Regions from separate parts of the Streptococcus salivarius genome, predicted to be linked through region 2. Evidence: predicted binding sites of a transcription regulator. Region 2 holds the regulator's gene; each other region holds the start of a gene.
The links. The regulator Rex, encoded in region 2, represses fermentation and respiration genes when NADH is low (regulators of the CRP and FNR family bind a similar motif). The targets are predictions, from matches to a motif close to TTGTGAANTANTTCACAA.
Positions count from the first base shown of each region.

Region 1: a site for Rex is predicted at 5,302-5,319, ahead of adhE (bifunctional acetaldehyde-CoA/alcohol dehydrogenase). Genes of this name have one in related genera too.
Region 3: a site for Rex is predicted at 6,321-6,338, ahead of pflB (formate C-acetyltransferase). Genes of this name have one in related genera too.

Region 1 is NZ_CP015283.1:419,583-428,097, forward strand. It holds gene thrC (threonine synthase) at 1-515, opposite strand, end outside; gene V471_RS02075 (hypothetical protein) at 675-1,652, opposite strand; gene V471_RS02080 (hypothetical protein) at 1,678-2,523, opposite strand; gene adhE (bifunctional acetaldehyde-CoA/alcohol dehydrogenase) at 2,684-5,281, opposite strand; gene V471_RS02090 (M13 family metallopeptidase) at 5,422-7,317, opposite strand; gene treC (alpha,alpha-phosphotrehalase) at 7,399-8,515, opposite strand, start outside.
Region 2 is NZ_CP015283.1:1,057,690-1,066,204, forward strand. It holds gene V471_RS05445 (glycosyltransferase) at 1-596, shown strand, start outside; gene V471_RS05450 (DUF2142 domain-containing protein) at 607-2,034, shown strand; gene V471_RS05455 (DUF7657 domain-containing protein) at 2,052-4,046, shown strand; gene radC (RadC family protein) at 4,092-4,778, shown strand; gene V471_RS05465 (gamma-glutamyl-gamma-aminobutyrate hydrolase family protein) at 4,836-5,531, opposite strand; gene V471_RS05470 (redox-sensing transcriptional repressor Rex) at 5,524-6,183, opposite strand; gene V471_RS05475 (DUF1831 domain-containing protein) at 6,326-6,673, opposite strand; gene V471_RS05480 (cysteine desulfurase family protein) at 6,663-7,787, opposite strand; gene V471_RS05485 (ribose-phosphate diphosphokinase) at 7,791-8,515, opposite strand, start outside.
Region 3 is NZ_CP015283.1:184,611-193,125, forward strand. It holds gene trxB (thioredoxin-disulfide reductase) at 1-555, opposite strand, end outside; gene V471_RS00930 (DUF4059 family protein) at 621-845, opposite strand; gene V471_RS00935 (amino acid ABC transporter ATP-binding protein) at 1,057-1,800, opposite strand; gene V471_RS00940 (amino acid ABC transporter permease) at 1,800-2,546, opposite strand; gene V471_RS00945 (transporter substrate-binding domain-containing protein) at 3,143-3,973, opposite strand; gene V471_RS00950 (hypothetical protein) at 4,188-5,078, opposite strand; gene dinB (DNA polymerase IV) at 5,179-6,288, opposite strand; gene pflB (formate C-acetyltransferase) at 6,556-8,515, shown strand, end outside.

The DNA.
Region 1 (8,515 bases), 640 kb from region 2:
GAAACACCGTCTTTTGGATAAAAGACAATGATTTCAGTTCCAGGAACATCTGCAAAACCAGCCATGGCAGCTTTACCAGTGTCACCTGATGTCGCTGTCAAGATGACAATCTTATTATCAACACCTTGCTTTTTAGCTGATGTTGTTAGCAAATAAGGCAAGATTGAAAGGGCCATGTCTTTGAAAGCAATAGTAGAACCATGGAAAAGCTCAAGATTGTAGTGGTTCTTAAGTTTAACTACTGGTGCAATGGCAGCTGTATCAAACTTGTCATCATAAGCATTTGTGATACAGTAATCCAATTCCTCTTCAGTAAAATCATCCAAGAAAGCTGACAAGACCAATTTAGCAACTTCTTGATAAGAAGCGTCTTTCAATTGATCAAAGTCCAAAGCAACCTCAGGCGTTGACAACGGTGTGAACAAGCCACCATCTGTTGCCAAACCTTGAAGAATAGCTTGACTAGCTGTTACTTTATTATTTTCGTCACGTGTTGATTGGTATACAAGTGTCATGGTAAATCCTCTTTTTAGATAGTCTGTGGCTCTATTGTAGCATAATTGTCAGAATATTTCTACACGTATTGTGACTTGTGAGAAAATCATTCGGATATCACCCTATTTTCTCCTCTCAAAGACATGAAAAAATCCGGAATAGCTATTCCGGATGTCATCTTAAAATTTATCTTTGGTGTCATTCTTAGTTGAGAAAGTAATATCTTTTGATTTGCCATCACCACTAAGCGTTACTTTCTTATCTTTTTTAGTCACTTTTAGCTCTTGGCCTTTTTTCACATTGAGACCATCAATATCAACGTCTTTGTTGACAGAAGTAACAGTCATCTTATGTCCCAAGCGACTAACCTTCCCTTTGAAAAGGGTTGTCGTTGTTTCGCCTGTCTTCGAATCATACTTTTGACCGCTGTCTTTTGCAGCTTTTTCAAGAGCTTCATCAAGTTCTTTTTCTATAGTTTCCTCACTATAATAGTTTTCAAAGGAATCTCCATAGAAGGCTTTAAATAAATCTCCAAAGGCTGAGAAGGACTTCTGAACCCTCTCACGATAATCCTTGATGTAAGTTTTCTTGTCAAAAGTATAGCCAGCAGTCACCTTCGCATTGCTACCTTTTACCTTCATGGTTACAGCAGTATCTGTAAAGTACTTTTCAAGCTCCTTACTATCCAAGTCTGTCAAACTTTCAGACATGCTTGAACTATACTCTCTACCTAGAGAACTACTGTACCATTTGCCATCAATATTACCTGTCACATAACGGTAAGTCATAAAGCCACCGATACATAAGAAGACGAGGACTACCGCTGACAAAACTGAGACTAGGATGCGTTTTTTCTTTTTGGGATCCATTGGTTTTTTAGGAGCCAAATTTGCCATAGCTGCTTGTCCTTCTGGAAAAGCAACCATAGAAGGTGCTGTTGTTGTTACCGCTGGTGCCGTTTCTGTTGGTAGAGGACTAGTGCTTGTCTCGACGATTTCTGCCTCAACCTTAATAGGTTCAGTAGTAGCTGTATCTTCAGCTTTAGCTGGTGCTTCATTAACAAACTCTCCAGCTTTCAAAGCATCCGCCATTTCCTGAACACTCGGCTTACGTCCGTTTACCGTCTCAAAATAGTCCAACCATTCTGCTCTTGTCATTTATATTCCCCTTTAATTTCCTTTTTTATTTATTTTTTGTAAAACTAATGTCACCGAATTCACTGTGTGCCTTGATAGTAAAGCCTTCATTGTTAGGCGTATAATCTAAGACATCACCTTTTTTAAAAGCATCTGAATCTCCAGCCTTATCCACAGTGATTGTTTGCTCCCAACGGTTAATATCTCCCGTAAAAGCAGTTGTTGTGACACGACCGGTTTTGGCATCGTAGGTATAGCTCTTTGGAAGTTCTTTCTTCACTGTCTCATCAAACTGTTTATAGTAGTCTTTTTCTGACAATGAATAACTATCAAAAACCTCCGAGAACTCCTCACCGTACTGACCTTTCAATTCAGTAACTCTACTCTGGTAAGCCTGATAAAGACCTTTACGATTGTAAACAAAGCTCACTTTTAAGTGAGCCTTATTGTCAGTAATACTCATTGCTGTATTGATATCGGTGATAAGATTTTGACCTTGTGGTAAAGCATTACTAACTTTATTCTTAGTAGTAGCAGTGTCTTTCAGAGTGGCTAACATTTTCTCACTAAAGGTTGGGCTTGTCCAATCGCCCTCAATGCTTGCAGCTCGATAACGGTATCCCATCACGAGACAAACAATCAAAAGTATGGTGAGTATCGCTGCAATCACACCTGATACCATCCCCACAATATTCTTTGAGGTTACTGGCTCCTTTGATTCTTTTACTTGTTGACTAGGATTGAATTGAACACTCACCATCCTATCAGCATTAAACTCTTTAAACTTATTAGTCGCTCTATTCCCTTCCATGAGAGCCCCCGATGGTCCCATTTTATGAAGCTTAAGAGGGTGTGCTGTTTCACCCAAGCTAAGCCCTTCTTCTTTTGTCATAGGAATCTCCTTATCTTGCTGTAAGGTTATTATAACAATTCTTAAAGCGTTTTTCTATCTTATTCAAGAAAGTCCTTTATTTTTAATTTGGATAAACACTCTAATATAGAAGATTCCTGGCAAAAAAAGTAGCCCTTATAGAGCTACTTTAGTCTATCACTTACCCTTTATAATCAAAGGCAATTTCGATAATTTCTTTCAATTCTGAAATAAGCGGTTCTTTCGGATTAGCTGTTGTACATTGGTCTTCATAAGCATGTTCGGCCAAAGTATAGGCAGTGTCTTGAAGAAGTTTCTTAGTGACACCTTGTCCCTTCCAGTTCATGTCAATACCAACGGCAATACCTAATTCGTATACTTTTTGTGCCAAAAGTTCAACCAATTCAGCATCTGATTGTTTGTCAGTACCCCATCCCATGAAACGAGCAATATCAGCATAATCCTTGTCTGCACGGAAGTAGTCATATTTAGGGAACATGGCGTGTTTTTGAGGATCACGACCATTGTAGCGGATAACGTGAGGTAGAAGAATTGCATTGGTACGTCCGTGTGGAATATTGTACATTGGACCAATCTTATGTGCTAATGAGTGACTAATACCAAGGAAGGCATTGGCAAAGGCCATACCAGCCATTGTTGACGCATTATGCATTTTTTCACGTGATTCTTCATCACCAAAACGGTAAGAATGTTCAAGATTTTCAAAAACAAGTTTAATCGCTTGAAGTGAAAGTCCGCGTGTATAGTCGCTAGCCATGACTGATACATAAGATTCAATAGCGTGAGTCAAAACGTCCATACCTGTATCTGCCGTAACGCTGGCAGGTACACTCATAACCAAAGCAGGGTCGACGATAGCAATATCCGGAGTCAAAGCGTAATCTGCCAATGGATACTTGATATGAGTTTCACTATCAGTGATAACCGCAAATGACGTTACTTCTGAACCCGTACCTGAAGTTGTAGGGATACAGATAAATGTGGTCTTTTCAGCATATGGAATCTTATAGGTACGTTTACGAATATCTAAGAATTTTTGTTTAGCACCGAAAAAGCTTACATCTGGGTGTTCAAAGAACATCCACATAGCCTTAGCCGCATCCATTGCAGAACCACCACCAAGGGCAATAATGACATCTGGTTGGAAGTCTACAAAGCGTTCCAAGCCTTTATAAACCGTATTCGTAGATGGGTTAGGCTCAACATCTGAGAAAACTTCAATCATTGGATCGTGACGGTTGAGTTCCAGTTGGCGTTTAACCAAGGCAGCGTAGCCAAACTGAACCATACCTGGATCACAGACCAACATTACACGTTTAGCTTTGATATGACGCAGATATGTTATTGAGTCTTTTTCAAAGAAGATTTTTGGTGGGACGCGAAACCATTGCATATTATTGCGACGCTTTGACAATGTTTTTACGTTAAGAAGGTCAAATGAACTAACATTGTGAGAGATTGAGTTGTGTCCGTATGAGCCACAACCAAGAGTCAATGATGGGATCATGTTATTGTAGATATTACCGATACCACCTTCAGCTGATGGGCTATTTACCAAGACACGGCAGGCTTTCATGCGAATACCATATTGGAGTTGGAGCTCTTCATTTTCAGTGTGGATAACAGCTGTGTGTCCGAGACCACCCAAATTGAGCATACCTTCTGCTTTTTTGAATCCATCTTCAACGCCATCAGATTTGATAAGGGCAAGTACTGGAGACAATTTTTCCAAGGCAAGTGGGTGTTCCATTGTTGCATCTGGAATTTCTGCCAAAAGCAATTTTGTACCTGCAGGAACTTTAAGACCAGCTTTTTCAGCGATTTCAATAGCTGAGTGACCTACAATGGCACCATTTACAGCTGTACGCGCTTCATTAAGAACGACTTTTTCCAATTTAGCAATGTCGGCTTTTTTAGAAATGATGACACATTGATGTGCTTCAAATTCAGCCTTAACTTCGTCATAAATAGCTGCATCAACGATAGCTGCTTGTTCAGAAGCACAAATCATACCATTGTCAAAACTCTTTGAAAGAATGATATCGTTGACAGCACGTTTAACTTTAGCATCTGCCGCAATATAGGCAGGTACATTCCCAGCTCCTACACCAAGTGCTGGTTTACCAGTTGAGTAAGCTGCTTTAACCATACCAGGTCCACCAGTCGCAAGTACTGTGGCAATCTTAGGATGGTTCATCAAGAGACCAGTCGCTTCGATAGATGGCTCTTCAATCCACTGAATACAGTTCTTAGGTGCACCAGCTTCAATAGCAGCATCACGAACAATGCGCGCAGCTTCTGCTGATGATTTTTGAGCTGATGGGTGGAAGGCAAATACAATTGAGTTACGTGTTTTCAACGCAATCAAAGCTTTGAAAATAGTAGTAGATGTTGGATTTGTTGTTGGAGTTACCCCACAGATAACACCTACCGGCTCAGCGATAGAGACCAAACCTTGCTCTTTATCTTCAGCAATAACACCGACTGTCTTGTCATTTTTGATGCTATTCCAAATGTATTCAGAAGCATACATATTTTTTATAGCTTTGTCTTCATAAATACCACGACCTGTTTCGTCAACAGCCAATTTTGCAAGATACATGTGTTTATCAAGCGCTGCGATTGCTGCATGGTGAACAATGTGGTCCACTTGCTCCTGTGTAAAGTCAGCCATTTCATTGAGGGCTTCAACCCCCTTTATTGCCAATTCATCAATTACTGTTTGAATATCTTTAGTTTGTTTAATTTCTTTAGTCATATAAAACTCCTTTTAAGCACTTGTTAAAAAAATCACAAGCTTTTGAACAATATTATTATAGCTCTTTATTCAATTTTTGTAAACCCTTACAACGACAAAAATAAAGAAATCCATCCATTTTAGGACAGATTTCATCATTATTACCAAATAATCACACGATCTTCTGGGGCACGCCACATGCCGTCGCCTTCTTTAACGTCAAATTCCTTGTGGAATTCGTCGAAGTTTGGTAGTTGAACATTAGTACGGAGTTTTCCTGGTGCGTGGACATCGACACTTGCAAGGAGTTGCATATATTCTGTCCGAGCTTTCATGCGCCAGATGCGAGCAAAGTTGGTGAAGAATTCTTCTGCTGAGAAATCCTCCTCTTTCTTAGCGGCCTCAAGGGCTGCAGCGATGCCTCCAAGATCCGCTACGTTTTCAGAGACGGTCAATTTCCCGTTAATCTTAGCACCGTAAGAGTCTTGGCCTTCAAACTGATCGATGACTTTTTGCGTGCGAGCGGTAAAGGCTTCGTAATCTTCTGGTTTCCACCAGTCCTTCAAGCTACCATTCTCATCAAAGGAAGCTCCATTGGTGTCAAAGGCGTGTGAAATTTCATGGGCAATGACTGCACCGATTCCGCCGTAGTTAGCTGATGACGATTGGTGAAGATCATAGAAAGGTGCCTGCAAAATTGCTGCTGGGAAGACGATTTGGTTTTGTTGCGGATCATAGTAGGCATTGACCATATTTGCTGGCATATGCCACTCACTTCGATCAACTGGTTGGTTCCACTTACTCCAGCTATGAGCAATTGAAATTTCGTAGAGAGCTTGAGCATTTTCAACCAAGGTTTTGCTCTCGTCGATAATCTTCTTGGCATAAGTTTCTGGTAACTTTTCAGGGTAACCGATATGAGGTGTGATGACATTGAGTTTGACAATGGCTTTTTCACGAGTCTCAGGGGCGAGCCAATCTGCTTTTTCTAGACGAGCCTTGTAAACCTCAATCATAGTTGCAACTTTATGCTCTACGTCTGCTTTTGCTTCTGGTGAGAATTTTTCTCCCGCATACCATAGTCCAAGCGCTTGGCTATATGGTACTTCTGCTAATGACAAGGCTGCTTTTTCTTTGGAACGAGGTTCTGGAACACCTGCAATCGTACGACTATATTCACCAGCCAAGACACGGATTTCTTCAGTCAAAAATAGAGTCCAAGAAAGAGCTGCGCCGAGTTTCAATGCAGCATGAAAGGTCTCCCAGTTGGCTGCTGAGTAGAATGTTGGTGCGAATTCCTTCCAGTAACGCTCTTCTGGCACGATGATTTTATCTGGAGTTTGTCCGATCACTTCTGTAAAGAAGGCATCGAGTGGCAATTCTGGGACCAAGGCCTTGAAATCCGCCCACTCATAGGGATGGTAGAGTTTGTTATACTCTGATTTTTCTTCGTTCGACAAGACATATTTGGCCAATTCTGCATCCCCTGCAATGACCTTATCCAGGATATCTTTGATTTCTTCCTCTGAGAAATCAAATTTTGCCAAGAGTTTTTCCATCATTTGGCGCCAGATAGCTAGTAATTCTGGACCTTTTTCGTTACCTTCTTCATAGTAGGTCGTATCTGGCAAGATGAGAGCCGGTGCTTCTCCCCACAAGACATTCATTTGAGCATTCATAAAGTCTGGTGACACGCTAAATGGCAAGAGATTTGGTTTGCCAGCTAGTTCATAGGTGCCTAACTTGCTGGTATAGTCTTCAAAAGAAGACAAGGCCTTGATTTCATTGATCAAGGGCATGACTGGCGCTACACCAGCTGCTTCTCTTGCATCAAAATCTGCCACCATCTTATGGTATTTGACAAAGTTTTGGAGAATACTGTCTTCGGGCAATTCTTCACCTCGTTGCCATTTTCCAGTGATATCCAACATCAAGTTTTCGATATCTTGGTCCAAATCCATAAAACCACCGGTTGAAGGCTTATCATCAGGAATTACAGCGGTCTCCGCCCATTTTCCATTGACGTAATCATAAAAATCATCTTGTAAGCGTGTCATTACACTTCCTCCATCAACATTAAAAGTGCTTTCATTATAACAAAATTCCCCAGTAAAAGCATTTACTGAGGAAAGTTTGGCTTATTTTACTAAGATTGCTAGGGTTTGATAAGGCTTAAGACTTACCTTTTCAGCAAGCTCTGCATCGTCATAGTTTGACAAGAGCACGCGCCCTGACTGGTATTCTGCTGGAATCGCCACTTCTGCTTCACTTCCATAAAAATTATTGAGTACCAAGAGTTTTTGACCATCTAAATGACGTTCAAAGGCGTAGACTTGTTGACTATCTTCAAGTGCCGGCTGATAGCTACCTTCTGAAATAATAGGCATTTCTTTGCGCAAGCGAATCAATTCTTTATAGAATTTAAAGATTGGTCCATCGATTTCATTTTCAACGTTGATGTCTTTGTAAGATTTACCGGCTTTCAACCATGGAGTGCCTGTTGAAAAACCTGCATTTTCAGAAGCATCCCATTGCATTGGCGTACGAGAATTATCTCGTGACTTAGCTTGGATAATCTTAAAGGCTTGCTCTGGAGAATGACCTTGATCCAAAAGCATCTGGTAGGCATTGATGGATTCGACATCCACATAATCTGCCATCGAATCATAGTCTGGATCAATCATTCCAATCTCTTCGCCCATGTAGATATAAGGCGTTCCACGTGACAAGTGAATGCTGGCTGCGAGCATGGTCGCTCCTTCATTGCGGAAGTTCTTGATATCCACAAAGCGATTAAGAGCACGAGGTTGGTCATGGTTATTCCAGAAGAGGGCACTCCAACCTCCTCGTTCACTCATTTCCTTGCCCCAGGTATGATAGAGACGTTTGAGCTCTTCAAAATCAAATGGAGTAATGGTCCATTTTTGACCATCTTCATAGTCGACTTTCAGATGATGGAAGTTAAAGGCCATAGACAACTCGTGGCGCTCCGGTGCTGAATACAAAACACAGTTGTCAATGGTTGTCGATGACATCTCTCCAACTGTCATAAAGCTATCATCAGAACCAAAGGTCGCTTCATTCATCATACGAAGATAGTCATGGACAATTGGTTTATCCGTATAAGCTGGCTTCCCTTCATTTTCAGGGCAATCCACCAAGACTTCGTCTTTTCCAATCAAATTGATCACATCAAAACGGAAGCCTTTGACACCCTTGTCCCGCCAGAAGTTGACCACCTTGAACAATTCCTTG
Region 2 (8,515 bases):
GTGATAGGTTGTCAAATGGTACTTATGCTGAAGAGAATAAACGAGGTTTTCATGGTTTCGGTAATAATTTAGTCAGACTTCTAGTGAATAAATTATATAAGGGTAATTATCAAGATATTATGACTGGTTACCGTGGCTTTAATCGACTTTTTGTTAAGACCTTTCCAGTTCTTTCGCCTGGATTTGAAATTGAGACAGAGCTTTCTATTCACTCATTAGATAAACGTTTTAAATTGGTTGAGGTTCCGATTACCTATCAAGATAGACCAGAAGGTAGTGAATCTAAGTTGAATACTTTTTCAGATGGTTTTAAAGTTTTGAAAATGATTTTTAACCTTTTTAAAGATTATAAACCTCTATTGTTCTTTAGCTTAGTTAGTCTTGTATTATTCATTTTAGGTCTATGTGTAGGGATTCCTGTAGTAACTGAATTTGCTAAAACAGGATTAATTGATAAGATGCCATCAGCTATTTTAGCAACGGGGTTGATGATTCTTGCCGCTTTATCTTTTATTGCTGGTTTTATTCTAGATACACTAGTAAGACAAAATAGAATGCAGTATGAGTTGAAAATCTATGACTTTTATAAGGACTGATAAATCTATTATGGAAACAATAAAAGATAATTTTTTGAGTAGAAAAGGTTATAGTAATGTTGTGCTCACAATCATTCTGATGGTTACTCTACTTACGGGATTAGTGTCGATTACTTTGAGAAGCCCTATGGTGGGATTAGATGAAATGGGGCATTACGCAAGGAGTATTGAACTTTCAAATGGTAATTTACTTAGTTTACAGGATGGAAATCCTGCACTTGCTGGAGGAAAAATTTCAAATACACAATATGAATTTATAGAAAAAGCTAAGCAAGTTCAATCGGGTAATTCTACTAAGTATAAAGCGACGGATAAAGATTGGTATCATAAATTTTCTTCACTTCCTTATACTAATCAGAAAAGGTTTTATGTGAATACAAATACTGTTCCCTATACACCTTTTTCTTACTTACCATATGTTTTTACAGCTTATTTGTCAAAAATTATTGGAATAAAGCCTGTTACAGAATATTTGTTAATGAGACTTATTGGTTTCTTAACCTATTTTCTTTTGTTTATATTAGCTATTAAAATTACACCAGTTGGGAAGTTTACTTTAGCATTTATTTCTACTATTCCGACTGTAATAGTTAGTTGGACGAATATTTCTGCCGATGGTTATATGGTTGCAATCTCAGCTTTATTCTTTGCTGTAATATTGAGAGTGGTTTATTCTTTAAAGCAAGGAAAAAACATTACTTTGAATGATGTACTAGCTGTCTCAATTGTAACGGTATTATTATCAATGGGGAAAATTCCAATATTCCTATATTTATTTTTGCTATTACCGCTTGCATTTTTACTGAGAAAAAGATCAAATTTTGAACATAAGGCATATTTTTATTTATTATTTCTTTTTGGTCTTAGTTTTTTGGTAACTGTATGGTGGGTATTGATTGTTAAGAACATTAATACAGGTGCCTATTTTGGTAGAAATGTAGATACGTTCAAGCAGTTGAGTTTTATCTTATCAGATATCCCAAGTTTTTTAACCTTACTTGCTCGTACATTATTGGGCTATAATTTTTTTGTATATACCATTGGATATACGAATGATTTAGCTGTTTATGCAATTCCAAAGTTGTTTACATACTTAAGTGCTACAGCACTGGTGTTATCAGTATTTACTAAATACAATAGTCAAAACTATCTAAAAGCACCAAGAAATATTTATTTTAAGTTGTTTGAGATTTCAAAATATTTAATCTCTTTTGCTTTTATTGTTTCGGTATTTATCATACTTTACTTACAGTTCTCGGAAATTGGTAGTCATACCATTGATGGAGTTCAAGAACGATATTTTATCCCGATTTACTTCATTTTATTAAGCATAATTCCTAAACGAAAAATATCATCTGGATTGTACCTGACTATAATTTCGTTATTGGCAATTTTACCAGCGATTTCTTACTGGTTAATTCTTTTTAATCAACTCTAGAAATGGAAAATAATTTTATGGAAAAAGTTCGTAGTTTTGGGATATCTTTTATTAAGTGGCGTTACGTAATTGCCCTCTTTGCTCTTTTTTGTTCAGTAAGTTTAAATCTTAATGGTAGTTCAATTGCTAATTGGAATAACTTTGGTGTTAGAGAAACCGTTTCAGGTGTCCAGTCTGAAACAAAGACGGTTGATGATTATCAAGGTTTTCAAAAATTAAAGTTATGGGTTCCATCGCTAGATCGTACGGATGATACTATTATAGGTAGTCCTAGACCAATCAGATCTGATGAATGGTTAGTTCAAACACCTTTTTACTTATCTCAGGTAAAAACAGGAAATCATTTTACAAATCAATCCTATCAAGTTTCAGGTCAGAATATGATGATGGCTTATAACGTTTCATCCTGGCACATTTCAACGATAGGGAAACCATTTAACTGGGGATTTCTTTTCTTAGGAGCGTCTAGAGGGTTATCTTGGTATTGGAGTTTTAAAATTATAGCAATGCTACTATTAGCTTATGAATTTGCTATGATTTTAACCTCTAAGCGTAAGCTATTATCAGCTGTATCAAGTTTTTGGATAACTTTCACACCAACAGTACAATGGTGGTTTATGCAACATCTTGGCGATGTGGTATTCTTTTCATTATTGATAATGGTGTCTATATATCATTATTTTAACTCTGAAAAGAAAGTGTTCAAAATATTAATGGCAATAAATTTGATAGTTGCTCTTATTGGGTTCCCGTTAATTATATATCCAGCATTCCAAGTCCCCTTTGCTTATATTATTCTATTATTTACAGTAATACAGTTTTTCAAGGCATTAAGAAATAAAAAAGTTAAACTATTTGACGTGATTGTTATTGAATTAACTTTATTTGTTTCGCTTATGATAGATGCAATAACTATTTATCAAAGTTGGGATGCAATATCAGCAACTCTTCATACAGTATACCCAGGAAAAAGAATTTCCGTTGGTGGGGAATATACTTGGAAAAATTTAAGTGATTTCTTATATAATATTGTTCTGCCATTTAAGGCACCTCAAGTGAGTAACCAAGTTGAACTATCAAGTTCATTTAATTTCTTGCTTTATATACTTCTGATCTTGCCTTTTGTTATTAAGAGGAAAGATATAAATAAAAATATCTTTGGGATTGTCTTAGTAGTTTATTCACTAATGCTGATGCTTTATAGTATAGTTGGTATACCAACGGTACTATCTAAATTGACTTTGTTTAGCTATGTACCATTTTCGAGGTCGTGGCAATCGATGTCAGTAATTGCAGTTTTTGCTTCGATATGGTTTATATCCTTTATATGGGATAAATTAGAGAGAGTAAATTTAACTAAAATTTTACCATCTTTATTCACTGTCACGATACTTTACTTATACAGAGGACTAACAGATGATATCTATAAGAATTATTTAGGAAGGTTTACATCTGTTATTTTAATTGTGATTATGTTAATTGCTTTTATTTGTATTCTTTATAGAAAAAAACGAGTATTCTATCCTATTATGTTAGCCATTATAATTGTGGGTGGATTGACTATTAATCCGGTTACACATGGCATAGGTGCTATTGAAAATAAATTACTATCTCATGAAGTTGAAAGCATTGTAGGAAAAAATCCTAATGCGATTTGGATGTCTGATTCTACAAATCTCTATCACTTTGTTCAAATGTTTGGTGCTAAAAGTATAGATGGTGTTAGATTTTATCCCGATAGACAACTTATGACTAAAATTGATAAGCAAAATCAATATGAAGATGTATGGAATAGATATGCACACTTAAAATATTCATTAACGAACGAGAACACATCTATGACTACACCAGTTCCCGATAATGTAAATATTAACTTAAATATAAATGAGTTAAAAGACTTAAATGTAAAATATATTTTGACAACTAGAGACTTAAATAAAGAATTTGGTTCGTCATTTACAGAGATTTATCAGGATAATGATAATAATAGAATCTTTGAATATTTGAATTAACTTCCCCCTCCCACTTACGAATAGGTAAGTAGGAGGTTTTTTCTTATGTATAGTATTGTATCTGAGGAGGCGGGGCTTTTGCCTCGTGAGCGACTCTTACAGAAGGGAGCAGAGGTTTTATCGGACCAGGAGCTGTTGGCGATAGTGCTGCGGACAGGGACCAAGTCTGAGTCGGTCTTATCTATGGCTAATCGTATTTTGAAAGGGATGACGAGTTTGGCGGATTTGTCTCGTTTGTCTTTGAATGAGCTTCAGAAGATTCCTGGTATTGGGCGTGTGAAGTCTATTGAGCTGAAGGCTATGGTGGAGTTGGCTAAGCGGATTGAGAAGGCCGAGTTGGCTCGTTCCGAGCAGATTATGTCCAGTCAGCAAGTAGCCCGTCGTATGATGTTGGATATTGGGGACAAGCCTCAGGAGCATCTGGTGGCTATCTACTTGGATACGCAGAATCGTGTTATTCAGCAGAAGACGGTCTTTATTGGTGGTGTTCGTCGTTCGATTGCTGAGCCACGTGAGATTTTGCATTATGCTTGTCATCTGATGGCAACGTCCCTGATTGTGGTTCACAATCATCCATCGGGTGAGGCCTATCCGAGTCGAAATGATATTGATTTTACGCAAAAGATTAAGCGGTCTTGCGATGATTTGGGGATTTGTCTGCTTGATCATCTGATTGTTGGCAAATCGACCTATTATTCTTTTCGTGAGGAGAGGGAGGATTTTGAGCTTTAGATTGAGGCGATGTGATAAAGACAAGAGAAAAGCAACTGAGTGCAGTCTCAGTTGCTTTTAAAGTTCGTTAACAACGTATTGAAAGAGTTTGAGGTCTTCTTCACGTTTGTCTAGGAGAAGCTCTGGGTGCCACTGGACACCAAGGAAGCGAAGGTCTGGTGTATTTGACTCAACGGCTTCGACAGTGTTGTCCTCAGGATCACGCGCAATGACACGGAGGTCAGAGGCCAAGTGTTTAATACTTTGATGGTGGAAGGAGTTGATAGAGGTTTCACGTCCGTAAATTTCTGCCAACTTACTGTCCTCTTCAACAATCATCTCATGGTAGAGGTAATCAGAAGGCTTGTCCTGCCAGTGATTCTCGATGTCTTGGTGGAGACTACCACCTAGTGCGACGTTCATGAGTTGAGTTCCACGACAGATTGAAAAAATGGGTTTCTTTTGCTTAGTGGCTTCTTCGATAAGTGCCATTTCAAAGATATCACGTTCGAGGAAGAAGTCATCTTCACTGGCATGGTTCTTTTCGTTGTAGAATTTAGGGTCAACGTTTTGCCCACCGATAAGGATGAGCTTGTCAATCATGGAGATATAGGTCTTGGCTTCCGATGGATCGGATACGGGTAGTAGGATTGCTAGGCCACCGGCTCTTTGAACTCCTTCTACAAAGCCAGATGGGGCATAGGACCAGTTGATGTCTTCATGGGCTGGATTAGGCCTTACATTGGCTGTGATTCCGATAATTGGTTTAGTCATTGTTCCTCCTTGATTTTTCTTCTTCTTTCATGAAATAGAGTAGGGTTTGTAATTCGCTAGTCAGGTCTACGTATTGGACCACCACGTGGCGTGGAAGATTGAGGTTGACTGGAGAGAAGCAGAGGATGCCTTTAATTCCAGCATCAACCAAAAGATCAGCCACCTCCTGAGCCTTAACTGATGGCACTGTCAGGATGGCTGTTTTGATATCTTCTTGAGCAATCTTGTCCTTAATTTGGGAAATCCCATAGATAGGAATATTGTCCTCAGTTTGAGTTCCAACCAGTTCGTTATCGTCTGTATCAAAAGCCATGACCAGCTGCATGCGGTTACGCTCTTGAAAACGGTAGTGGAGGAGGGCACGCCCGACATTCCCAACACCTACGAGAAGTACCTTGGTAGTCGCATTGTCATTAAGGAGTTCAGCGAAAAATGTCATTAGTTTGTTCACGTCATAACCAAAGCCACGACGACCTAGCTCACCAAAGTAGGAGAAGTCTCGACGAACAGTGGCAGGGTCAATCCCAATCGCTTCAGCAATTTGTTTAGAGCTTGCTTTCTCGATATTTTCACGATGGAATCGCTTGAAAATACGATAGTAGAGAGAGAGACGTTTGGCAGTGGCGTTTGGGATGTTTTTCTCAAATGTCATTGATCGCTTTCCTTTCTTCAATTAGTATGATTCTCTTATATTTTAAGAAAAGTTTGTGAAGATTGCAACAAAATAGTGTAGAAGAGGCGATATAAAAAACCTATCACAAGGATAGGCTATTTCTATGTAGTAAGAAAGAAGTTTAGACTTCTTCTTGTTCGAAAACGTTACGGTCAACCAAACTCTGCATCAAGAAATAGAATTTCTCTTGCAAGATGTGATGATCTTCATTTTTAAAGATATTAACGTTACGAAGACCAGATTTATCTGTAATTGACAATTTGAAACCAGTCAAGTCTTTGTTAATAGTGATTTTAAGTGGGAAACCTTCGCCTGAGTTAGGCACTTTTTCGAGAAGGCGGTGCAACTCGTAGTTTCCAATTTTATTTTGCACAAAAGTCGTATCACGTAGGGTGAATTTTTTGACATTAGGACTGATGGTGTAACGGTATTTACAGTCAGTCAAATGAATGCTTTTTTCAAATGCCATGTTGGTCTCCTATGATTTGATTAAGTTTTTCTGCTAGGGCTTGGAGTTCTTCAGCAGTATTTTCCTCTGATAAACTAATGCGGATAGCTGTTTTTAGCTTGTCAGAATCCTTGCCATAGAGGGCCTGGATGACGTGGCTAGGGTCAACAGTTCCAGCAGTACAAGCAGAACCCGTTGAGACGGCAAAGCCAGCTAGGTCTAACAAGGTTAAGAGAGGGCCATTTTCCTTACCAGGAAAACTGATGTTGATGACGTGAGGTAGACTAGATCCTCCACCATTAATTTCATAAGGAACGGTAAGGGTATCTAGAAAGGCCTGACGAATCTTTTCAACATGCTGGTAATTGGCTTGGTAATTCTCGCTAGCATTCTTATAAGCAGCGGTCATACCTGCAATACCGACCAGATTTTCAGTACTGGCACGACGTTTTTCCTCTTGCTCACCACCATGGAGAAGGTTGTCAAAATGCAAATCGTTATGATAGAGCAGGCCGACACCTTTAGGTCCATGGAATTTATGGGCACTAATAGAGAGAAAATCGGCTCCAAGTTCCTCTGGATGAATAGGAAGTTTTCCTGCTACCTGAACGGCATCGACGTGGAAGGCAGCTGGGTGATTGGCAAGCAAGTCACCAATTTCTTTGATAGGAAGCAATTGGCCGGTCTCGTTATTGGCATACATAACAGAAACTAGAATAGTATCGTCACGTAAGGCCTCAGCGATTTGTTGGGCAGTAATGACTTGATTTTCTGGTTGAATATAGGTTACTTCAAAACCAAAACGCTCTTCCAAGTAGGTCATGGTGTGAAGGACAGAGTGGTGTTCAATAGCAGTTGTAATCAGGTGCTTACCTTTAGCTTGATTGGCTAGGGCGTAACCTTTGATAGCTGTATTGTTTCCTTCGGTCCCCCCAGAAGTGAAAATGAGCTTACGAGCAGGGACTTCAAATTGTTTGGCCATTTCTTCACGGGCTTCACGAAGTTCCTTGGAAGCTTGACGACCATAAGCATGGAGGCTGGATGGATTTCCAAAGGTTTCAGTCATGACATGTGTCATAGCTGAAATAGCAGCAGTATTTAAAGGAGTTGTTGCTGCATTGTCCAAATAAACCATAGCTTAGTCCTCGTGTGCTGTATATGCAAAGAGTGGACTAAGTGGTTGACGTTCGAAGATACGAGTAGTAGCGTTAGCGATTAGCTCACTTGCTGAAATGTATTTAACGTTTGTAGGCACTTTTTCTTTAGTCGCAACTGAATCTGTTACCAAGATTTCTTTGATTGGAGCAGCGTTGAGGACTTCGGCAGCACCTCCTGCAAAGAGACCGTGACTAGCAACTGCATAGATGTCTTTAACGCCACCACGTTCAAGGATTTTAGCTGCTTCAGCAAATGTTTTACCAGTATTAAGGATATCATCAACCAAAATTGCTGTTTTTCCTTCAACCTCACCGATGATGTAGCCTTCTTCGCGTTCTGAATCATCTTGAGCGTAGTCAATGATAGCGATTGGTGCATCAAGGTATTCCGCCAAGCTACGAGCACGTTTAACACCTGAGTTTTTAGGGCTAACAACGACAACATCACTTCCTGTGAATCCTTTTTCGTTGTAGTATTCAGCAAACAATGGCATTGTGAAGAGGTTATCTACTGGGATATCGAAGAAACCTTGAACTTGGACAGCGTGAAGGTCAAGTGTCAAGACACGATTGACACCAGCTTTAACCAGCATATTGGCAATCAATTTAGCAGTGATTGGTTCACGTGAAGCAGCGATACGGTCTTGACGTGCATAACCAAAGTAAGGCATAACCACGTTGACAGAGTTAGCACTGGCACGTTTGC
Region 3 (8,515 bases), 870 kb from region 2:
GGCACGGTCTTGAAGGACCTTTTGAGCACGCAATTCATCACGACGATGAACAATGGTCACGCTATTGGCAAAGCGTGTCAAATAAATTCCTTCTTCAACGGCAGAGTCTCCACCACCAACGACCAAGAGGTCTTGATTACGGAAGAAGGCACCATCACAGACCGCACAGTAAGATACCCCACGGCTGTTGTACTCTTCTTCGCCAGCAACACCAATGTGGCGATGTTTGGCACCAGTCGCAATGATCACTGTCTTGGTTTGGTACTCTTCATCACCAGTTTTGACAACTTTATAGTCACCCTTGTCTTCGATACCAGACACGATACCATAAAGATTTTCAACGCCCAATTTTTCCAAAGGTTCGAACATCTTCATTGACAATTCTGGACCAGAAATACTTTCAAAACCAGGGTAATTTTCAATATCAGACGTGTTATTCATCTGTCCACCAGGAGCACCTTGCTCCAAAGTTGCCACTTTAAGGTTGGCACGTGCTGCATAGAGTGCTGCAGTCATCCCCGCAGGACCAACTCCAATAACAATTGTATCGTACATAAGTAACTCCTTATATGATTTTCTTGTAGAGATATCTTACACCTAATGTGCCAACAAAGCTAGAATTATGCATTCAGCACGATAAGAATCGCCATAAAAGCAAATGCCAAAACTGGGATCGAAACCATCGACATCATAATAGCATCATAGAGGGCACCTTGACGCTCCTTAACAGTTTTGTCCGCACGACGTAAGGCACGCCATCCAAGCCAAATGGCACCAATCACCAAGCACACAAAGAAAGCAATCACAAGGCCTAAGAGGTAAAATTTAAAAATATTTAATAACATAAATCATCCTAAAGTGAGAAATAGAAAAGGCTGAGATAACATTCTCCAACCTCTAAATTCGACTAGTAATAACTGCACGATGCAGTTTCTGATTGGACTATAGTCGCCTTTGAAACATTCAAAAGTTCCTAATCATCCTTGTGGGACTTTGACTATGGACTAAAATGTCGTCCACTCCCACCACCTTTTCTATTGTAACAAAAATCTCATCTTAAAGATATTGTTTTGAATAAGAAGCGAAAAATTCTTTTGTTCGTTCTTCTTTTGGATGGTTAAAGACTTCGTCAGGTGTTCCTTGTTCAAGAATACGACCTTTTTCAAGGAAGAGCACCTTGTCAGCCACTTGATAAACAAAGTTCATGTCGTGACTGACCAAAATCATAGTTTGACCTGACTTAGCTGCATCAGCGATTGATTTTTCAACCTCACCAACCAACTCAGGGTCAAGAGCAGATGTTGGTTCGTCAAGCAAGAGCACATCAGGCTTCATTGCAAGGGCACGAGCCAAGGCCACACGTTGCTTTTGACCACCTGACAAGTGACGTGGGTAGTGGTTTTCACGATTAGAAAGCCCAACCTTAGCAAGCTCTTCTTTCGCAATCTTGGTAGCTTCTTCGTCAGAAAGTTTCTTAACAATCTTAAGACCTTCCTTAACATTATCCAAGGCTGTACGACGTTCAAAGAGGTTGAACTGTTGGAAAACCATGGCCAACTTACGGCGAAGGGTAAGGATTTGTTCTTTAGTGATAGTCTTAAAGTCGACTTTAAAATCATCAATGGTAATGGTACCAGAATCAGGTTGTTCCAAATAGTTTAAGCTACGAAGAATTGTTGATTTCCCTGCACCAGAGGCACCAACAAGAGCTACAACTTCACCCTTTTCAATGTCAATATCAATACCATCGAGAACCTTTTGACCTGAAAATTCCTTGGTCAAATTTTTGATACTAATCATTAGCGGTCACCTCCAATTCCAGAAATGTCAGTCACTTCAGGCGCCTTAATGGCCATGTGATTTTCAACTGAACGACCAATGTACTCAATCAAGATTGAGATTACCCAGTATACAAGGGCAACTGAGATATAACGTTCAAAGTAACGGTAGTCAGCACCACCCAAGATTTGAGCCTGAGCATACATTTCGACGATACCAGCACTAAAGGCAAGTGATGTTCCCTTAGTCAAGCCAATCAAACTGTTAATCAAACTTGGTGTTGCAATAACTGCCGCATTTGGAATAATAACACGACGGTAAACCTGTGCCGATGTCATCCCAAGAGAACGGGCAGCTTCGATTTCCCCAGCGTCAACGGCCTGAATCGCTGCACGAATGGTTTCACTCATGTAGGCTGCTTCGTTAAAGGCAAAGGCCGTAATCGCGAAGATAGCTGGTGGAATCTCATTGATATTCCAATCCAAACCAAATTCACCATTCAAATAACGAAGGAAGAGTGGTATTCCATAGTAAGTCAACATGAGTTGTACAAGGATTGGTGTCCCACGCAAGAAGCTCACAAAAACTGCTTGAATTGGATAAAGGATACGTACTCGATTGATCTTAACGACCGCAAAGACAAGGGCCAAAATCAAACCGAAGAAAGCACCTGCAATGGTCAATCCCAAAGTCAAAGGCAAGCGTTCCACAATCTTAGGAACAGCATCAAAGACTGCCTTCCACGAGAAGAGCTTACCAGCTGGCATCCAAGACGAAATCCATTTGAAGATAATCGTAATCAGTTGCAAAACATAGCCCCAAAGAATTTCTACTAGCCAAGACAAGGGAATGGCTAAAGCAACAGCTACTGCCAAACCAACCAAGCCAATGATAACTTGGAGATACCAAGGTGACCGATTAAATGCTTCTATACTCTTTTTCACAATGTCGCCCTTTCTTTCTAAAAAAGTAGGTTAGCCTAGTGCTAACCATTCAAATATCTTATCATAATTTTATAGTATTCATTTTAGCACGACTCAGAAAGTCTGTGAAATAGTCTTTTCTTATCATAGTGATAAGAAAATCGTATCACTGATAATAATACCTTGTTAAGACCAAAAAGATTTGAACTAATTCCTTATTTAACGAACAAAGTGAGCATAAACCGAGGCTTTCCGGCGTGAGAAAAACACCTGAAACTTTAAAGTTTCAGGTGTTCGGAAGTTTTGAGACCTTAGGCTCAAAACTTAGTCATGGAGCTTCGACGAAGGTCGCTGACGTCCGTCATCACCTCAGGAAAGCCTCAAAAGAAAGCTTTGTGTTAAATCCAAAGCTGAGACAGCAGTCTCAACTTTTAACAGTCTTATTTCAAATCACTGACGTAATCGCCACCGAAGTATTCCTTGCTGAGTTTGGCAAGGGTTCCATCCTTCTTAAGCTCTTTGATACGCTTATTAACAAATGTCTTGAGTTCCTTACCTTGCTTATCATTTGAGAATAGAAGATATTCCAGACCATCAGTCTTCATACCGATATCGTCTTTAATCTTGTTTACAGCTAGCTTATAGCCTTGATCTTTGACAATGTACTCAGACGAAATCGCATCGTAAAGGATAAAGTCAATTTTTCCTTCTTGAATGTGTTGAATACGTGTTGAAAGACCCGTTGAGCTAGAAGCATAGTTGATAGTAATTGGTGTCTTGTCCGCATTGGCATGGTTCCAATTTTCAAGCAACTGAGCATAGTTAGAGCCAGGAAGCACCTCTGTCGTCTTACCAGACAAATCGTCTAGGCTAGTATACTTGGTACCCTCAGCACTAGTGATGGCATAGTTAGAACGTGAAATCGGATCTGAGAAACCATATTTCTGAGCACGTTCTTCATTGTAGTTGAAGTCGTTAGCCGCAATCTGATAACGTCCAGAATCCACCCCTGTCAAGATGGAATCAAAAGGTGTCGTTACAAACTTGACCTCATATTTGTCCGAATCCTTGAAAATAGCCTTGACCAAATCAATATCATAACCCTTGAAGTCGTCACCTTTTTTGAAAGTGAAAGGTGCCGTATCAGAGTCCGTCGCAACAGTAATCGTCTGCTTTTCACCAGATCCCTTACTGTCACTCTTGTTTCCACAAGCTGCCAAAGTCAAAACTGACAAGCCAAGAATCCCTAAACCTGCAAGCCATTTTTTCATATCTATAATCCTCGATACTTTCATTAATAGTTAGTGATAACAGTTTATCATCTTCATCCTTAGTCGTCTAATAATAAAAACCTAAGTGGTGATAGAAAATGGTTATAGGGGAATCGATACAACGAACAATAAGAAAAGAGCTGCCACTGGTGTGACAACTCTTCTCGTCCAAAAAAGCTTTCCGTACATGTTTAACATCAAATGCAATAAAACTCTATTTTCCCTTACTTGATGACTTACTGCTTGAATCGCTACTGTCTTCAGGTTGATAATCTGATAAATTCTTATGGATACGTTCAGCGTAAACGGCTCTGCTTCCTGATTCATCATGGTCAACCAAGGCTTCGGCAAGCTCTTTATAATCTTCTATAGAAATCGTCCAGTTGCCTCCATCATCTTTGGTTAGCTTGAAGGTCTTTTCTAGATTATCAGCACCTGTCAAAGGTGTATAGGCCATTTCTTTATCAATATCCTTAAATTGTGTCAAATCTCCGTTAAAGTTTTCACCATAAAGGAATTTCGTTGTGAGATCTTTGGCTTTACCTTTTTCCACATCGTTGTTATCAGCTTGATTCCATTGTTTCAACTTGTCAATATCGTTGTCATAGAGACTCATAAGGAGAGTACGAACAGCAGCTGCAGCACCATAGGCACTAACAGAACGTGAAGTAAAGGTAACTGTCGCTTCATTTCCTTTAACTTTGACATCTTTCAGCTTATAGTCCTGAATCTTACCAATCATATTACGACGGACCTTGAGGAACTTAGAAAGCACTTGGGTTGGAGTCTTGGCATCATAACCTTCAATGTATTTAAACGTATACTTGTCTTCCGGTGTATACCCCTTTTCTTCGATAGTATCTGCAACTTGTTTTTCAAAAACATTCGTTTCAGTCCAGGTTTCGTAATTTTCACCGTAGAGTTTTGAAAAACCGTTACTAGATTTTCCAAGCATAGTATCAATTAAAACTGTCGCATCAGCCTTGGCACGTTCTGTCGGAGTTGGTGTCGCTTTTTTCTTCTCAGCTGGTTTATTGGAAGCACAAGCTACGAGAACCAAGCAAGCTGCTAGAATCAGTCCTAAATAGGTAAGAACTTTTTTCATTAATATTATTCCCTCATTTCTTTTAGTTACTCTTTAAGATAGCATAGGTCTGATGATTCTTCAAAGTCACTTTCCAAAAGAAAAAATCAAAACTCTACTATTATAATGACTCCAAATCATCTAGGTCCAATTGCCTGCCTTCTTGATCTTCCAGACCCGTCAGCGTCACACCGAGCAGGCGAACACCGCTGCTATTTTCCTCTAATTGATCAAAAATGGTATGGGCAATCCTTTCGATGGTGTCGAAATCCTGAGTCGATTTGTCCAAGGTCATACGCTTGGTTAAGGTCGAGAAATCCGAATAACGGACCTTGATGACAATAATTCGACCGACTTTTTTATTTTTCTGAGCACTTTCAGCTACCCGCCTAGCATTCTTAGTCAACTCAGCCTTGATGTCATCTTCATTATAAAGAAGTTTGCCGTAGGTTCGCTCACTTCCAATAGATTTACGGACACGATTGGGCCTAACAGGACTATTGGAAATCCCTCTAGCCTTTCGAAAGAGATCAAATCCAAAACGTCCAAAACGATCAATCAGCGTCATCTCAGGAATCTTCAGAAGATCGGCACCGGTGTATATTTCCATGTCATGAAGACGTTCAACTGACTTTTTACCTACCCCATGAAACTTTTCAATAGGTAGCTTTCCCAAAAATTCCTGAGCTTCCTCTGGAAGCACCACCGTCAAACCAGCAGGCTTTTGAAAATCAGAGGCTAGTTTGGCGATAAATTTATTGTAGGAAACCCCTGCTGAACAAGTCAGGTGAAGTTCCTGCCAGATATCATACTGGATAAGTTTGGCTACCTTAACCGCCGATTTGATACCAAGCTTATTTATCGTCACATCAAGATAGGCTTCGTCGATAGACATAGGCTCTACCAAGTCGGTGTAGCGTTTAAAAATCTCACGAATTTGCATCCCTACCTCTCGGTAATGGCTATAATTTCCTGAGATAAAGACAGCATTAGGACAACGTTCATAGGCTTCCTTAGAAGACATGGCTGAATGGACACCATATTTTCTAGCCTCGTAATTACAGGTTGATACCACACCACGTCCCCCAGTTTTTCTAGGATCGTGACCGATAATAACCGGTTTGTCCTTAAGACTGGGGTCATCCCTCATCTCGACCTGAGCAAAAAAGGCGTCCATGTCAATATGGATGATTTTCCGACTGGTATCATTTATTAGAGGAAACTCTAACATGGCTCCCTGCCTCCTTTCTCAGATTTATCTCATTGTAAAGCTTTTCACATAAAACTTTGGGACTACAAAGCATTCTCCCCTTATGATACCAAAATCTATCAAAAAACAGAAATTTATAATACAGATTTGTCGTTTTCGAAACTGTATTATAAAAGAATGTCTCTAAAAACGCAGTTTTAAAGTTGTGTAAGCGGTTACTGTGTGATAGAATACTTCTAGAGAATGTAACAGATGATTTTGTTACTAGAATTATAGGAGATCCAAACTATGGCAACGGTTAAAACTAACACAGATGTTTTTGAAAAAGCGTGGGAAGGCTTTAAAGGAACTGACTGGAAAGAAAAAGCTAGCGTTTCACGTTTCGTTCAAGCAAACTACACACCTTATGATGGTGACGAAAGCTTCCTTGCAGGACCAACTGAACGCTCTCTAAAAATTAAAAAAATCGTAGATGAAACTAAAGCAGGCTATGAAGCTGAAGGACGCTTCCCAATGGATACTCGTCCAACTTCAATCGCTGACATTGACGCAGGATACATTTCAAAAGAAGATGAACTTATCTATGGTATCCAAAATGATGAGCTCTTCAAATTGAACTTCATGCCTAAAGGTGGTATCCGTATGGCGGAAACTGCTTTGAAAGAACACGGTTATGAACCAGACCCAGCTGTACACGAAATTTTCACAAAATACGTGACTACAGTTAACGATGGTATCTTCCGTGCTTACACTTCAAACATCCGTCGTGCACGTCACGCTCACACAGTTACTGGTCTTCCAGATGCTTACTCACGTGGACGTATCATCGGGGTTTACGCTCGTCTTGCCCTTTACGGTGCTGACTACTTGATGCAAGAAAAAGTTAACGACTGGAATGCTATCAAAGAAATCGACGAAGAAACTATCCGTCTTCGTGAAGAAGTTAACCTTCAATACCAAGCACTTCAAGACGTTGTTCGCCTTGGTGACCTTTACGGTGTAGATGTTCGTCGTCCAGCCTTCGATACTAAAGAAGCTATCCAATGGACAAACATCGCCTTCATGGCAGTATGTCGTGTAATCAACGGTGCCGCTACTTCACTTGGTCGTGTGCCAATCGTCCTTGACGTATACGCAGAACGTGACCTTGCTCGTGGTACTTACACTGAATCAGAAATCCAAGAATTCGTTGATGATTTCGTTATGAAACTTCGTACAGTTAAGTTTGCTCGTACAAAAGCTTACGACCAATTGTACTCAGGTGACCCAACATTCATCACAACTTCTATGGCTGGTATGGGTGCTGACGGACGTCACCGTGTTACCAAGATGGACTACCGTTTCTTGAACACTCTTGACAACATCGGTAACTCTCCAGAACCAAACTTGACAGTTCTTTGGACTGACAAATTGCCTTACTCATTCCGTCGCTACTGTATGCACATGAGCCACAAACACTCTTCTATCCAATACGAAGGTGTAACTACTATGGCTAAAGACGGATACGGTGAAATGAGCTGTATCTCATGTTGTGTATCACCACTTGACCCAGAAAACGAAGAACAACGTCACAACATCCAATACTTCGGTGCTCGTGTTAACGTGCTTAAAGCCCTTCTTACTGGTTTGAACGGTGGTTACGACGATGTTCATAAAGACTATAAAGTATTTGACATCGAACCAGTCCGTGATGAAGTTCTTGACTTTGACACTGTTAAAGCTAACTTTGAAAAATCTCTTGACTGGTTGACTGACACTTACGTAGATGCCCTTAACATCATCCACTACATGACTGATAAGTACAACTACGAAGCTGTTCAAATGGCCTTCTTGCCAACTAAACAACGTGCTAACATGGGATTTGGTATCTGTGGTTTCGCAAATACTGTTGATACATTGTCAGCAATCAAATACGCTACAGTTAAACCGATCCGTGACGAAGATGGCTACATCTACGACTACGAAACAATCGGTGAATACCCACGTTGGGGTGAAGATGACCCACGTTCAAACGAATTGGCAGAATGGTTGATTGAAGCTTACACTACTCGTCTTCGTAGCCACAAACTCTACAAAGATGCAGAAGCTACAGTTTCACTTCTTACAATCACTTCTAACGTTGCTTACTCTAAACAAACTGGTAACTCTCCAGTTCACAAAGGGGTATACCTCAACGAAGATGGTTCAGTGAACTTGTCTAAATTGGAATTCTTCTCACCAGGTGCTAACCCATCTAACAAAGCTAAAG